2 regions of the Janthinobacterium darwini genome follow, and region 2 is predicted to be linked to the other one. Evidence: riboswitches for the same ligand, from Rfam matches in the RefSeq annotation. Region 2 holds a riboswitch; the other holds the start of a gene.
The links. A riboswitch is a leader RNA that binds a small molecule or an ion and turns the genes downstream of it on or off. The one in region 2 is predicted to bind thiamine pyrophosphate.
Positions count from the first base shown of each region.

Region 1: linked by a shared signal. The riboswitch ahead of ACQ4WZ_RS04065 (TonB-dependent siderophore receptor) and the one ahead of thiC (phosphomethylpyrimidine synthase ThiC) in region 2 are both predicted to bind thiamine pyrophosphate.

Region 1 covers NZ_JBNYXX010000001.1:899,785-906,123, forward strand. Annotated here, with positions in the region: gene ACQ4WZ_RS04065 (TonB-dependent siderophore receptor) at 1-1,914, opposite strand, end outside; TPP riboswitch at 2,002-2,099, opposite strand; gene ACQ4WZ_RS04070 (hypothetical protein) at 2,255-2,407, shown strand; gene ACQ4WZ_RS04075 (iron-containing alcohol dehydrogenase) at 2,421-3,578, opposite strand; gene ACQ4WZ_RS04080 (ferritin family protein) at 3,721-4,026, shown strand; gene ACQ4WZ_RS04085 (Imm26 family immunity protein) at 4,120-4,602, shown strand; gene ACQ4WZ_RS04090 (sensor histidine kinase family protein) at 4,738-6,096, opposite strand; gene ompR (osmolarity response regulator transcription factor OmpR) at 6,110-6,339, opposite strand, start outside.
Region 2 covers NZ_JBNYXX010000006.1:153,511-159,849, forward strand. Annotated here, with positions in the region: gene thiS (sulfur carrier protein ThiS) at 3-206, opposite strand; gene thiC (phosphomethylpyrimidine synthase ThiC) at 227-2,140, opposite strand; TPP riboswitch at 2,231-2,346, opposite strand; gene ACQ4WZ_RS25235 (hypothetical protein) at 2,454-2,708, opposite strand; gene ACQ4WZ_RS25240 (response regulator) at 2,748-3,554, opposite strand; gene ACQ4WZ_RS25245 (hybrid sensor histidine kinase/response regulator) at 3,583-5,826, opposite strand; gene ACQ4WZ_RS25250 (Crp/Fnr family transcriptional regulator) at 5,883-6,339, opposite strand, start outside.

The DNA of each region.
Region 1 (6,339 bases), on a different contig from region 2:
CGCATATTCCCAGCTGCCATTGACGCTCAAGCCCGCCACCTGTTGCACGGCGTAGTCTGCATGCACGGCCGCCTTGAAGGCGGGTACGTTGGGCACGCGCTTGCCGTCGAGCGACGCTTCACCCGTATTCGATTGCTGGCTGTTCAGGGCCGTGAGCGAGACGCCCAGGTTCAGATCGCGGGTCGGCTTGCCTTGGGCGGAAAATTCCAGGCCACGGTGCTGCGCCTGGCCTTCACGCACGAAGTAGCCGGCGGCGTTCTGGAATTCCAGGCCCTTGCGGATCTGGAACAGGCTGGCCGACACCATGAAGTCCGGCGTCACATCCATCTTCACGCCGAATTCGATCTGCTTCGAGCGGCTGGGCGTCAGCTCTTCGTTGGCATTCATCGCCTTGCGGTCGGCCGTGCCGCCATGCTCCATGCCCTGTGAGTAGGCTGCATACACGGAGAGATTGTCGAGCGGGGTGTAGACGAGCGATACGTTGGGCAGCAGGAAGTCATGCTTGGCGCGGATTTCCGTGGCTGCCTTCAGCACATACTGGTAGCCATCGACATTGATATGACGCAAGCCACCGTGCAGCTTCCAGTTTTGGGCCAGGCTGACGATATCCTGCACGAAGACGGAGTTTTCCGTATCCTTGCGCACCAGGCGCACTGGACCCGTGACGCCGGGCGACGTGCCGACGATTTGTGGCTGATAGATATTGCTCACGCCCACCCAGTCGTATACGTACAGGCCGGCGCGGTCCTTGCGGCGGAAGGTCGATACGCCGGCCGTGAATTCGTGGCGCAGGGCACCGGTGGCGAACTTGCCCTGAATCATGGCTTGCGCGCTCAGGGGCTTTTTCGTTTCGCCCAGGCTGCGGTAGTCATACACATCGAAGTCGCCATTGCCGCAGAAGCCAGGGTACAGGTCTTGCCCGCTGCAGCCATACGGGAAGGCCGTGTAGTCGTCGCGCTTGAACGAGTGCTGGTTGGCCGACAAGGTGGCGTGCCAGTCGTCGCTGAATGCGTATTGGAAGCGCAGGCCGATATTGCTGGTGACGGTTTCCACGGGGCGCGTCCACGGCTGGCGGTTGAGCATGGCGTCGGCGCTGATGCCGGTCGGCAAGGTGGTGTTATTCAGCAGCTGGAAGCCGGGCGCCGTCGCCTGCGCCTTGTCCTGGTAGTCGGCATCGATTTGCAGCAGCGCTTGCGGCGAGATTTGCCAGTCGAAGGCGCCGGAAATGAACTTGCGGTTGCCATCCGCGCCCTTGATGTAGGAGCGCAGGCGCTCGGCCGCCACGTTGACGCGGTAGCCGAAGCGCGTGTCTTCCAGTCGTCCGCCCAGGTCGACGGCACCGTACAGGGTGCCCCGTTCGCGCGTTTCCACGGTGACCGTGCGCAATGGCGCGGCGGTGGGGCGCTTGACGATGAAGTCGATCACCCCGCCAGGCGCGGCCACGCCGGCCTGCAAGCCGGCCAGGCCCTTCAGGACTTCGATGCGTTCCTTGTTTTCCAGCGGAATTTGCGTGTCGCCAGGAATCGCCACGCCATCCTTGCGGTAGCTGGAATTGTTGTCGAGCTTGAAGCCGCGGATGGAAAATTGCTCCGCATAGCCGACGGCGTTGTAGGCGTCGTTGATGCTGGTGTCGAGCTTGACGGCATCGCTGAGATTACGGATTTGCAAGTCCTGCATGTCTTTTTGCGAAATGACGGTGACGGACGCCGGCGTCTGCAGCAGGGGCGCGTCGGAAAAGCCGCCCACGGAGGCGCGCTTGGCGGCCGGCGCCTTGCTGGCCGTGACGACGACTTCGGCCATGCTTTGCGTGTCGGCCTGCACTTCGGCGGTGTCATTTGCGGCCAGGGCGGGCGCGGCAAACGCGTGCAGGATCGCCAGGGTCAGAACAGAAACGGATAAATTCGGTGTGGACATAGATTGCTCGTGGTTCAAGCCGTCTCTTGGGAAAAAGTACGGCAGGCTGCTTGTTCGGCTGGCGCCAACGCAGGAGCTATCAAAGGAGGGAGGTACTTTGCGCTTTCCTTCGCTGGCATTATCCAGATCAGGTACGAAGGGTATCTCTCACCCGGATGACTGCTCCAGGACCCCTAGCGAACCGAGAGCTTAGCATGAAGCACGGCCAGCTGTCCCACTGGCTGACCGTTTTACAACACATGGGCTGAACGGGAAGCGCGGACGAACATTTCTGGCAAAATGTGTTTTTACTAATTGCGATGTGGAAACGGCGATGGCAGATTACATGCGCAGGATCAACTTGCGTCTGAATGAAAAGTACCATGTGTTCGTCGGGCCACTTATGCTGCTCGCCTTGCTGACCGCTGAACGCCCGCCCGTGTGCCGGGTGTTTGCCGGCCTGCTGTGTGCGCTCACCCTCAACAAGGGCATCGACATCCTGCGCAAACTGTAGGCCGGCGAGGCTTTTACAGACTCAATTCCAGCACCTTGCGACTGACGGAGGGCGTGATGTCGCGCTGTTCCCCGAGTGCCGTCATGCCGTGCGCTTCCAGGGCGGACACGACGGCGTCGACGCTGGCGTGGTTCAGGCCGTAGTCGGCCAGGCGCGTCTTGACACCCATGTGGCGGAAGAAAAATTCCGTGCGCGCGATGGCAGCCTCGATGCGGCCATCCTCGTCGCCACCATCGAGACCCCAGACGCGGGCCGCGTATTGCAGCAACTTGGCGCGCTTGGCCTGCTTGCGCACGCGCAGCATGCTGGGCAGGATGATGGCCAGGGTTTGCGCATGGTCGAGCTCATACAGGGCCGTCAATTCGTGGCCGATGGCGTGCGTGGACCAGTCCTGCGGCACGCCCACGCCGATCAGGCCGTTCAAGGCCAAGGTGGCGCTCCACATCACGTTGGCGCGCACATCGTAGTCGTCCGGGTGCGACAGGGCTTTCGGGCCTTCCTCGATCAGGGTCAACAGGATGCCTTCGGCAAAGCGGTCCTGCACGGACGCGTTCACAGGGTAAGTCAGGTACTGTTCCATGACATGCGCAAACGCATCGACGACGCCATTGCCCACCTGGCGCAGCGGCAAGGTAAACGTCTTCGAGGGGTCCAGCACGGAAAATTTAGGATACACCTTGCGGCTCATGAACGAGCGCTTTTCCTGCGTGGCCTTGCGCGTGATCACGGCCGAGCCATTCATTTCGGAACCCGTGGCCGGCAAGGTCAAGACTGTGCCGAAGGGAAGGGCGGCCTCGACGACCTTGCCGCCTTTCGCCAGGATATCCCAGGCCTCGCCTTCATGCAGGGCGGCGGCGGCGATGAACTTCGTGCCATCGACCACGGAGCCGCCGCCGACGGCCAGCAGGAAATCGATGCGCTCGCTTTTCACCATGGCCACGGCCTGCATCAGGGTTTCATAGCTGGGATTGGGTTCGATGCCGGCAAATTCGAGCACTGTGTGGCCGGCCAGCGCCGCCCTGACTTCATCATAGACGCCGTTCTGCTTGATGCTGCCGCCGCCGTAGGTCATCAGGACCCGTGCCTGTGGCGGGATCAGGCTGGCGATGGCGGCGATCTGGCCCTGGCCGAAGAGGATTTGCGTCGGATTGTAAAAGTCGAAATTGAACATGGGGCTCCTGCCGCTGAGGTTTTGGCTATTGCTGAATCATGATTATGGCCGAACGGGTGGAAACGTGTCGTGGACGCTTGAGCTTTTCGCTCGCGCGGTGGAGAATGCAGCCGATGTCACCACCACGCGAAAAGGAATGCGCATGACCACCGTCCCACTGGAAGAATCCGGCTTGCCGGCCACGGCACTCGACATGCACCGCGCCATCGGCGCCACCATCGCCGCGCTGCAGGCGCTGGACTTGAACAGCCAGCGTTTCGAGGCTTGCACGGACCCGGAACTGCGCCGCGTGCTGGCGCATGCGGGAGATACCAGCCGCAAGGAAGCGGCCATGCTGCTCGAATGGATGCGCCGCCGCGATGCGCGCCTGGACACGGCCATGAAGGAAGCGCTGTTCAAGGCGGGACCGATTGTTGCCCAATATCACTATGACGAGAAAATATTGTAACTATTGGTTTGTTGCTGTGGTGTACCATGCGCCACTTTCGCCTTTCTTCGCGTAGACTGTGCCCCGAACACGATTTTGGGAGAGTTTGCAACGATGAGATCATTACCATACCGAGAAGGCAGCTGGTTTGCCGTGCCCTTGCCGGGCGGCGGTTATGCCGTCGGCGTGGTGGCGCGCCGGGCGCCTGCCGGGCGTATCATGCTGGCGTATATGTTCGGGCCGAAACGCGACAGCCTGCCTGCGCTGGAAGAGCTGGAAGGCTTGCGCCCGGAACAGGCCGTGCGCCGCCTGCGCACGGGCGACATGGCCCTGCTCAACGAGCGCTGGCCCCTGCTGGGCGACAGCCTGCACTGGGAGCGCGATGCCTGGCCCATGCCGGCCTTTATCCGCCGCAATGAATCGCTGCAGCGCGCCTGGCGCGCCAGCTATGCGGACGCCGACCCTGCCAAGCTGAACCGCGAGGAATCGATACCCTTCGATACGCCGGGCATGGAAAGTGATTCCCTGTACGGCTATGGGGCGACAGAATTGCTGATGAATAAATTGCTGGTGCAGGAAGCGGCGTCGGCAGCGTAGGTCGGATGAGGCCGTAAGGCCGTAATCCGACAACCTTGTTGGCTGTTCTTGTCGGATTACGCGGTTCCCGCTAATCCGACCTGCATCGCCTGCACTGCTGGCGCAAACACCGGAGTGAGCAGGCCCGATTATATTTTACGCCGCTGGCAAGCTGATCTGAAACGCCAGTCCGCCGCCTTCGCGGTTGCGCACCTGCAATTCGGCGCCATGGCGCAGCAGCACGCGGTCGACGATGGCCAGGCCCAGCCCGGCGCCATTGGCTTGGCCGCGCGCCGTGTCGAGGCGGGTGAAGGGTTTCATCAGTTGCTCGATCTTTTCCGCCGGCACGCCCGTGCCGTGGTCTTGCACCTCGATGATCACCTTTTTCGCGCCGTGGCTGGTGCGCACATGGCAGGCGATGTCGATTTCCGTCATCTCGCTGCCCGGCGTCTTGCCATAGCGGCGCGCATTCTCGATCAGGTTGTTCATTACGCGGCGCAGGTCGGTGGGGTTGCCCATCGCATGCGCGCCTTCGGCGATGGTGGCGTTGATCGTCACGTCCTGCAGGCGCATGGCTTCGCGCGTCATGTCGCCCAGCAAGGCGCTCAGGTCCACGTCCGTAAAGCTCGACGCTTCCGTCGGCTTGGCGTAGTCGAGGAACTGGCCGATGATGGCGTCCATTTGCCCGATATCGGACTGTATGCCTATACGCGCCTCGTCCGACAGATTCGCCATTTCCACTTCCAGCTGCATGCGCGCCAGCGGCGTGCGCAAATCGTGCGAAATGCCCGCCAAAATCACGGCCCGGTCCGATTCCACTTGTTTTAAATCATCAACCATCTGGTTGAAGCTGCGGTTCGCCTCGATGATTTCGATCGGGCCTTTTTCCGGCAGCGGCGCCGGCTGCTTGCCCTTGGCGATGTCGCGCGCTGCCGCGGTCAAACGCGACAGCGGTAAGTTGATCAGGCTGGAAATGATGGCCGCGCCCAGCAGGGACAGCAAAGACACCAGGCTGGCCCAGCCCAGCCACTGGAAGCCCGTCAAGCCGCGCAGGCGCTCGCGGTCCAGCATCAGCCAGTATTCATCGTCGTCGATCTTGAAGCTGACCCAGAAGCCGGCCACGCCGTTGACGCGCGCGGAAAAGCGCGTGTCCTTGCCCAGTTTGGCTTTCACCTGCGCCTCGATCTCGGGCATCAGGTAATTGTCGGGCGGCGGCTCGATGCGGTCGTCCTCTTCCAGCGAGAAGATGCGGATGCCTTCGTTGCTGACGAGGTCGAACAGCAGCTCGCGGCGCAGCTCGGGCGCCGAGTGGGTCAGTGCCGCATGCGTGATGGTGACGACGGAAATGATCTGGGCGGAAATCTGCTGCGCCTGCGGCTCGCGCTGGATGACGGAAATCATGCCTATCCAGGTGATCATGCTGACCGTGGTCAAGGTGCCGAGCAGCAAAAAGGTGCGCCAGAACAGGCCGCTTTTCAGCCGCGCCAGGCTGATATCGGGAACAAGCTTCATCATGCCTCGCCTGCGATTAGCGCGGCTGTCCGTCCGGGATGAAGACGTAGCCCAGACCCCACACGGTCTGGATGAACAGCGGACTCGACGGGTCCGGTTCGATGAGTTTGCGCAGGCGGGAGATTTGCACGTCCAGGCTGCGGTCGAACACTTCGTATTCGCGGCCGCGCGCCAGTTCCATCAGTTTCTCGCGCGACAGCGGCTGGCGCGCATGGCGGGCAAACACTTTCAGCACGGAAAACTCGC
Region 2 (6,339 bases):
GTCTAGCCGCCGCCGATGGCGCGGACTATTTCAACCTGGTCTTGTACCTGCAAGACCTGTCCCGGCCACGCCTTGCGCGGCACCACATTGCGGTTGACGGCCAGCGCCAGCGCCTGGTTTTCCAGCGACAGCGCGGCGATCAGTTGATCGAGGGTTTGCCCCGGCGGCACCTGGTGCGGCGCGCCGTTGAGCGTGATGGATATCAATGCTGGCATCACGCTCTCCTTCAGACCTTGCGGTACAGCTCGGCGCCGTTCTTGATGAATTCAATGGCCTTGATTTCCATGCCCTGCTTGAGCGCCTTGTCTTCCGCGATGCCCATGCCGGCCGCATATTCGCGCACTTCCTGCGTGATCTTCATCGAGCAGAAGTGGGGGCCGCACATGGAGCAGAAATGCGCCACCTTGGCCGAATCCTTGGGCAAGGTTTCATCGTGGAATTCGCGCGCCTTGTCCGGGTCCAGGCCGATGTTGAACTGGTCGTCCCAGCGGAATTCGAAGCGGGCTTTCGACAGGGCGTTGTCGCGGATTTGTGCGCCCGGATGGCCTTTTGCCAGGTCAGCCGCGTGCGCAGCGATCTTGTAGGTGATGATGCCGTCCTTGACGTCGGCCTTGTTGGGCAGGCCCAGGTGTTCCTTCGGCGTCACGTAGCACAGCATGGCCGTGCCATACCAGCCGATCATGGCCGCGCCGATGCCCGACGTGATGTGGTCATAACCAGGCGCGATGTCGGTCGTCAACGGCCCCAGGGTGTAGAACGGCGCTTCGCCGCACTGCTCCAGCTGCAAGTCCATGTTTTCCTTGATCAATTGCATGGGCACGTGGCCCGGGCCTTCGATCATCACTTGCACGTCGTGCTTCCAGGCCACTTGGGTCAGTTCGCCCAGGGTTTTCAGTTCGCCCAGCTGCGCCTCGTCGTTGGCGTCGTAGATGGAACCGGGGCGCAGGCCGTCACCCAGCGAGAACGACACGTCGTACGCCTTCATGATTTCGCAGATCTCTTCGAAATGCGTGTACAGGAACGATTCCTGATGATGCGCCAGACACCATTTCGCCATGATGGAGCCGCCGCGCGAGACGATGCCCGTCAATCGCTTGGCCGTCATCGGCACATAGCGCAGCAGCACGCCCGCGTGGATGGTGAAGTAATCGACACCCTGCTCTGCCTGCTCGATCAGGGTGTCGCGGAAAATTTCCCACGTCAGGTCTTCAGCCTTGCCATTGACCTTTTCCAGCGCCTGATAGATAGGCACGGTGCCGATGGGCACGGGGCTGTTGCGCACGATCCATTCGCGCGTTTCGTGGATGTGCTTGCCGGTAGACAGGTCCATCACGTTATCGCCGCCCCAGCGGATGGCCCAGGTCATTTTTTCCACCTCCTCGCCTATCGACGAGGTGACGGCCGAATTGCCGATATTGGCGTTGATTTTTACCAGGAAATTGCGGCCGATAATCATCGGTTCGACTTCAGGGTGATTGATGTTGGCGGGGATGATGGCGCGGCCGCGGGCGATTTCCTCGCGCACGAATTCCGGCGTGATTTCCGCAGGTATGCTGGCGCCGAACGACTGGCCTGGGTGCTGACGGCCCATCAGCTCGGCCAAGCGCCCGCCCATGGGACCGGAGGCTTTCAGTTCGCGCAAATACTCCTGGCGGCGCATGTTTTCGCGGATGGCGACGAATTCCATTTCCGGCGTGATAATCCCGCGCCTCGCGTAATGCATTTGCGTGACGTTCTTGCCGGCAATGGCGCGGCGCGGCTTGCGGTGCAAATTGAAGCGCAGCTCGGCAAGTTTCGGGTCGGCCAGGCGGGCGATGCCGTAATCGGAGGTGGGGCCGGGCAATTCTTCCGTGTCGGCCCGCTCCATGATCCACGGCAGGCGCGGCGTATCGAGGCCCGAGCGGATATCGATCTGCACGTCCGGGTCCGTGTAGGGGCCGGACGTGTCGTACACGTAGATCGGCGGATTTTTTTCGCCGCCGAACGACGCTTCCGTGTCGGATTGGCTGATTCTCCGCATGGGCACGCGGATGTCGGGGCGGCTGCCTTCCACATAGATCTTGCGCGAATTGGGCAGTGGCGCGATGGCGGCTTCGTCGACCGTGGCGGTGGCAGAGAGGAATTTCGGGTTGGCGTTCATTTTGGCTCCTTGGCTAGACTTGCAGCTAGACTATTTATAGCCTGGAGCCAGCTAAGGAGGTTCGGAATTGCGCACGCGGAAAAGCGAGGTGCGTTCATCCTAAAGCTTCCCTTCGCTGGCATTATCCAGATCAGGTTCGGAGGGTATTTCTCACCCGCGCTTGCACTGTGTTTCCACAGCGAAAGGCAGGACCCCTAGCGTTTGCCGCCTTGCGGCAGCGAGCCAATTATACGCGGTTCGCGCCGCGTGGCCAGATGATTTCTTGCTTTGTCTCCTATGTGCATCTGCTGCAATGCAGCAGATGCCGGCACGTCTATTTCTTCTTGCCCCAGCGCCAGGCGGTGGGTTCGCCCTTCCACTGGCACACGGCGATCAGCGCGGCAACGATGGCCACTTCATACACGATATAGCCTGCCAGCATGGTTTGCGGGGGAAACAGGAAGGCGCCGCAGGCGAACAGCGCCAACGCGGCCAGGAACACCAGCCAGCCCTGCCACGTGATGGGCAAGCCCCAGCCCCAGCCATAGGTCTTGGCGGGAAACCAGTAGGAGGGAGATTTGTCAGCCATGGTGCTTTCCTTGTGGATGTCGATAGCAGCAAGTATAAATCAGGCGCTGCGATGACGCTCCGTGACATCGAGGCCAATACCGCGGTAGCCGATGAAGCGGCTGCCATTGTCGAACATCGGTTCGCCGCTGACCTGCAGGTACTGCGTGCTGCCATCGAGGTTGGCGCGGCTGTAGATGAAGTCGAGAAACGGTTCGCGCGCAGCAATCTTGGCATCGAGCAGCGCTCGTTCGGTGGCGTTCCAGCGCTGCGGCTCTTCCTCGCTGCCGATGCCCAGCATTTCAGCCACGGGACCGGAAAAGCGCGTCAGATTGCCTTGCGCATCCTGTTCCCAGTACCAGTCGGACGACAGTTCCGTGAAGCGCTGGAAGCGCGCTTCGCTTTCGCGCAACTCCGCCGTGCGCTCTTCCACCATCAGTTCCAGCGACTTATTGTATTCGGCCAGCTTCTGGTACAGCAAGCGCACTTCCAGCATATTGTGGATGCGCGTCTTCACTTCCACCAAGTCGAAGGGCTTGCTGACGAAATCCTTGGCGCCCGCCTGCAGCGCGCGCAGCTTGTGGCCTGGCTGGGCAGTGATCACCAGCACGGGCAGATAACTGCCGGCCTCGATGTCGCGCAAGCCTTCCATCACTTCGAAGCCATCCATTTCCGGCATCTGCAAGTCGAGCAGGATCAAGTCGTAGCGGTGCTGCTGGTGCAGCGCGTGCACGGCTTGCGGGTCCATGGTGGAAGTGATGCGCGTATAGCCGGCATTGCGCAACACCTGTTCCAGCAGCATGACGTTAGCCTCCTGGTCATCGACGATGAGAATGCTGGCGTTCAGGATCTCGGTGGCTTGAAGCATGGCGGTGTTCCTAAAATGAAGTGCTGAATTAGCGTACTGTGTGAATGTCGTCGGCCAGGCCGTGCTCGGCCGCATGGTGCAGGGCCACGTCAAGCGCATCCATGAATTCAACGACCTTGATCGGCTTGGTCAGGTAGCGGAAGAAGCCCGCTTCCAGGCCTTTCTCGATGTCGCGCGGCACGGCGTTGGCGGACAGGGCCATCACGGGAATGTGGCTGGTGAGCGGATCGTCGTGCAGGATGTGCAGGGCGCCATAGCCGCTGATACCGGGCAGGTTGATATCCATTAAGATCACGTCCGGTTGATACGTGCGCGCCAGGTCGATGCCCAGATGCGCATCGACGGCCGTCAGCAATTTCAAATCGCTGCGACGGGCGATCAGTTGCTCCACCAGTGCCAGGTTGGCGGGATTGTCTTCCACGTACAGCAGGGTACGCTGGCTTTCCTGGTTCTCCTGCACCACCGGCAGCACTGCCCCCTCTTCCAGATGCAGCTCCGGCGCACGCGAGGCCTTGAATTCGACCCAGAAAGTGGTACCCACGCCCACCGTGCTGTCCACGCCGATGGTGCCGCCCATCAATTCGACCAGCTGCTTGGTGACGACCAGGCCGATGCCCGTGCCCTCTTCCGTGCTGCTTTCCTGGCCCAGGCGGTTAAAGGGCTGGAACAGCTGACTCATCTGTTCGGCATTCAGGCCGGCGCCGCTGTCGGTGACACTGACGCGCACCCGGTCGCCGTGGCGGCTGCACTCGACCTTCACGCTGCCGCCGCTCTGGTTATATTTGATGGCGTTCGATAGCAGATTGATCATCACCTGTTTCACGCGCGTGCGGTCCGCATGCACATAGAAGGCCTTGCCGCAGCGGGGGAAATGCATGCTGATGCCGCGCTTTTCCGCCTGCGGCGCGATCATCGCCTGGCAATCCTGCAGCACGTCGAGCAGGGACATCGCCTCTTGCGACATGGTGACCTTGCCCGACTCGATCATGGCCAAGTCGAGGATTTCATTGATCAAGCGCAAGAGATACCAGCCGCCCTTGAGGATCTGGTCGATCGAGCGCTGTTGCGGCAAGCTTGGCGCCGGCGTCTCGGACGCCATCAGCTGGGCAAAGCCCAGGACGGCGTTCAAGGGCGTGCGCAATTCATGGCTCATGCTCGACAGAAACTCGGACTTCGCCAGGTTCGCCTTTTCCGCCGCCTGGCGGGCCTTTTCCATTTCGATATTCGTGTCTTGCAAGGCTTGCTCGAACTGCTTGCGTTCCGTCACGTCGCGGGCGGCGGCAAACACGCCCTGCAGCTTGCGGTCGCGGTCATGGAAGGTCGACGCGTTGTACGACACCACCGTCTGCTTGCCGTCTCGCGCCAGGGCCGTCAGCTCGTAATTGGTCAACTTTCCTTCACGCAACACGCGCGCGATGGCTTCCTCGGCCCGTTCTGGTTCCGTAAAGTAATTCTTGCACGGCGCGCCGATCAATTCGTCGCGCGTGCAGCCCGTCAGCGCTTCCATCTGCTGGTTGACGTCGCTGATGATACCGCGCGGGTCCGTCGTCATCAGGGCATCGATATTCGATTCGATCAGAGAGCGCGTGTAGAACTGCTGCTCGCGCAAGCGCTGGTCCAGCTGCGCCTGTTCCGCCTCGACCTGCTTGCGCGCCGTGTTGTCGGTGCCGATCAGCAAGTAACCGATGACCTTGCTCTGCGCGTCGCGCAGGGCCGTCACGGAAACCATGGCCGGGAAGCGGCTGCCATCCTTGCGGATGTAGGTCAATTCGTAAATGTCTTCGATGCCGCGCGAGGCCTTGAACACCAGCGCTTCCACGCCCGGCGTGATAACGGTGTCGAGTTCAGCACTAAGGGCGGCAGCGCGCGCAACGATTTCTTGCGCGTCGGAAATGCCGGCCGGCGTCAGCTTGTCGACCACGTCGCTGGCTTCATAGCCGAGCATGCGTTCGGCGCCCACATTGAAAATCTGGATCACGCCTTGCGCATCGGTGGCGATGCAGGAAAAATTGGCACTGTTGAAAATCGCATCCTGCAAGGCACCCGCCTTGAGCAACTGGCGCGGCAGGCTGGCCGACACCGTGCGCCGGTACAGCGCCGCGAGCAGCATCAGCAGCAAAAATACCAGCGCGTCAATGACGCATGCCGTCTCGAACGGCGCGCGCCAGGCCAGCACGCCGACGGCCAGCAACACGACGGCGCTGAACGAAAACGCCAGCGCCATGGGCCAGCGCGACGGCGCGCGCGGGGGGATGTTTTCGACAGATTGCATGATGAGCCTGGGCAATGACAACGATAAGAAGGGAAATGCGGTATCAGGTGCGGTGTTCACTGCGCCTGGCGCTGGCGCACGTCCGACAGCAGGCGCGTGAATTCCTTCTTGACCACGCCATAGCATTCGCACACATGGCCTTCGAGGCCGGCGCGGTCCAGCACGGAAATATGGCCGCGCCGGTAACTGATGAAACCGCGCGCCTGCAAGCGCCCCGCCGCTTCCGTCACGCCTTCGCGGCGCACGCCCAGCATGTTGGCGATGAGTTCCTGCGTCATGGTCAGCTCGCGGTTCGGCAGCCGGTCCATGGTCAGCAGCAGCCAGCGGCACAGCTGCTGCTCTACCGTATGGTGGCGGTTGCACACGGCCGTCTGCGACATTTGCGTGATCAAGGCTTGCGTATAGCGCAGCAGCAAACGCATGACGGGACCGGCGCGGTCGAATTCTTCCATCAGCAAATGCGCCTTCAGGCGATAGCCGACGCCCCCCGTCTGCACCACGGCGCGGCTCGGT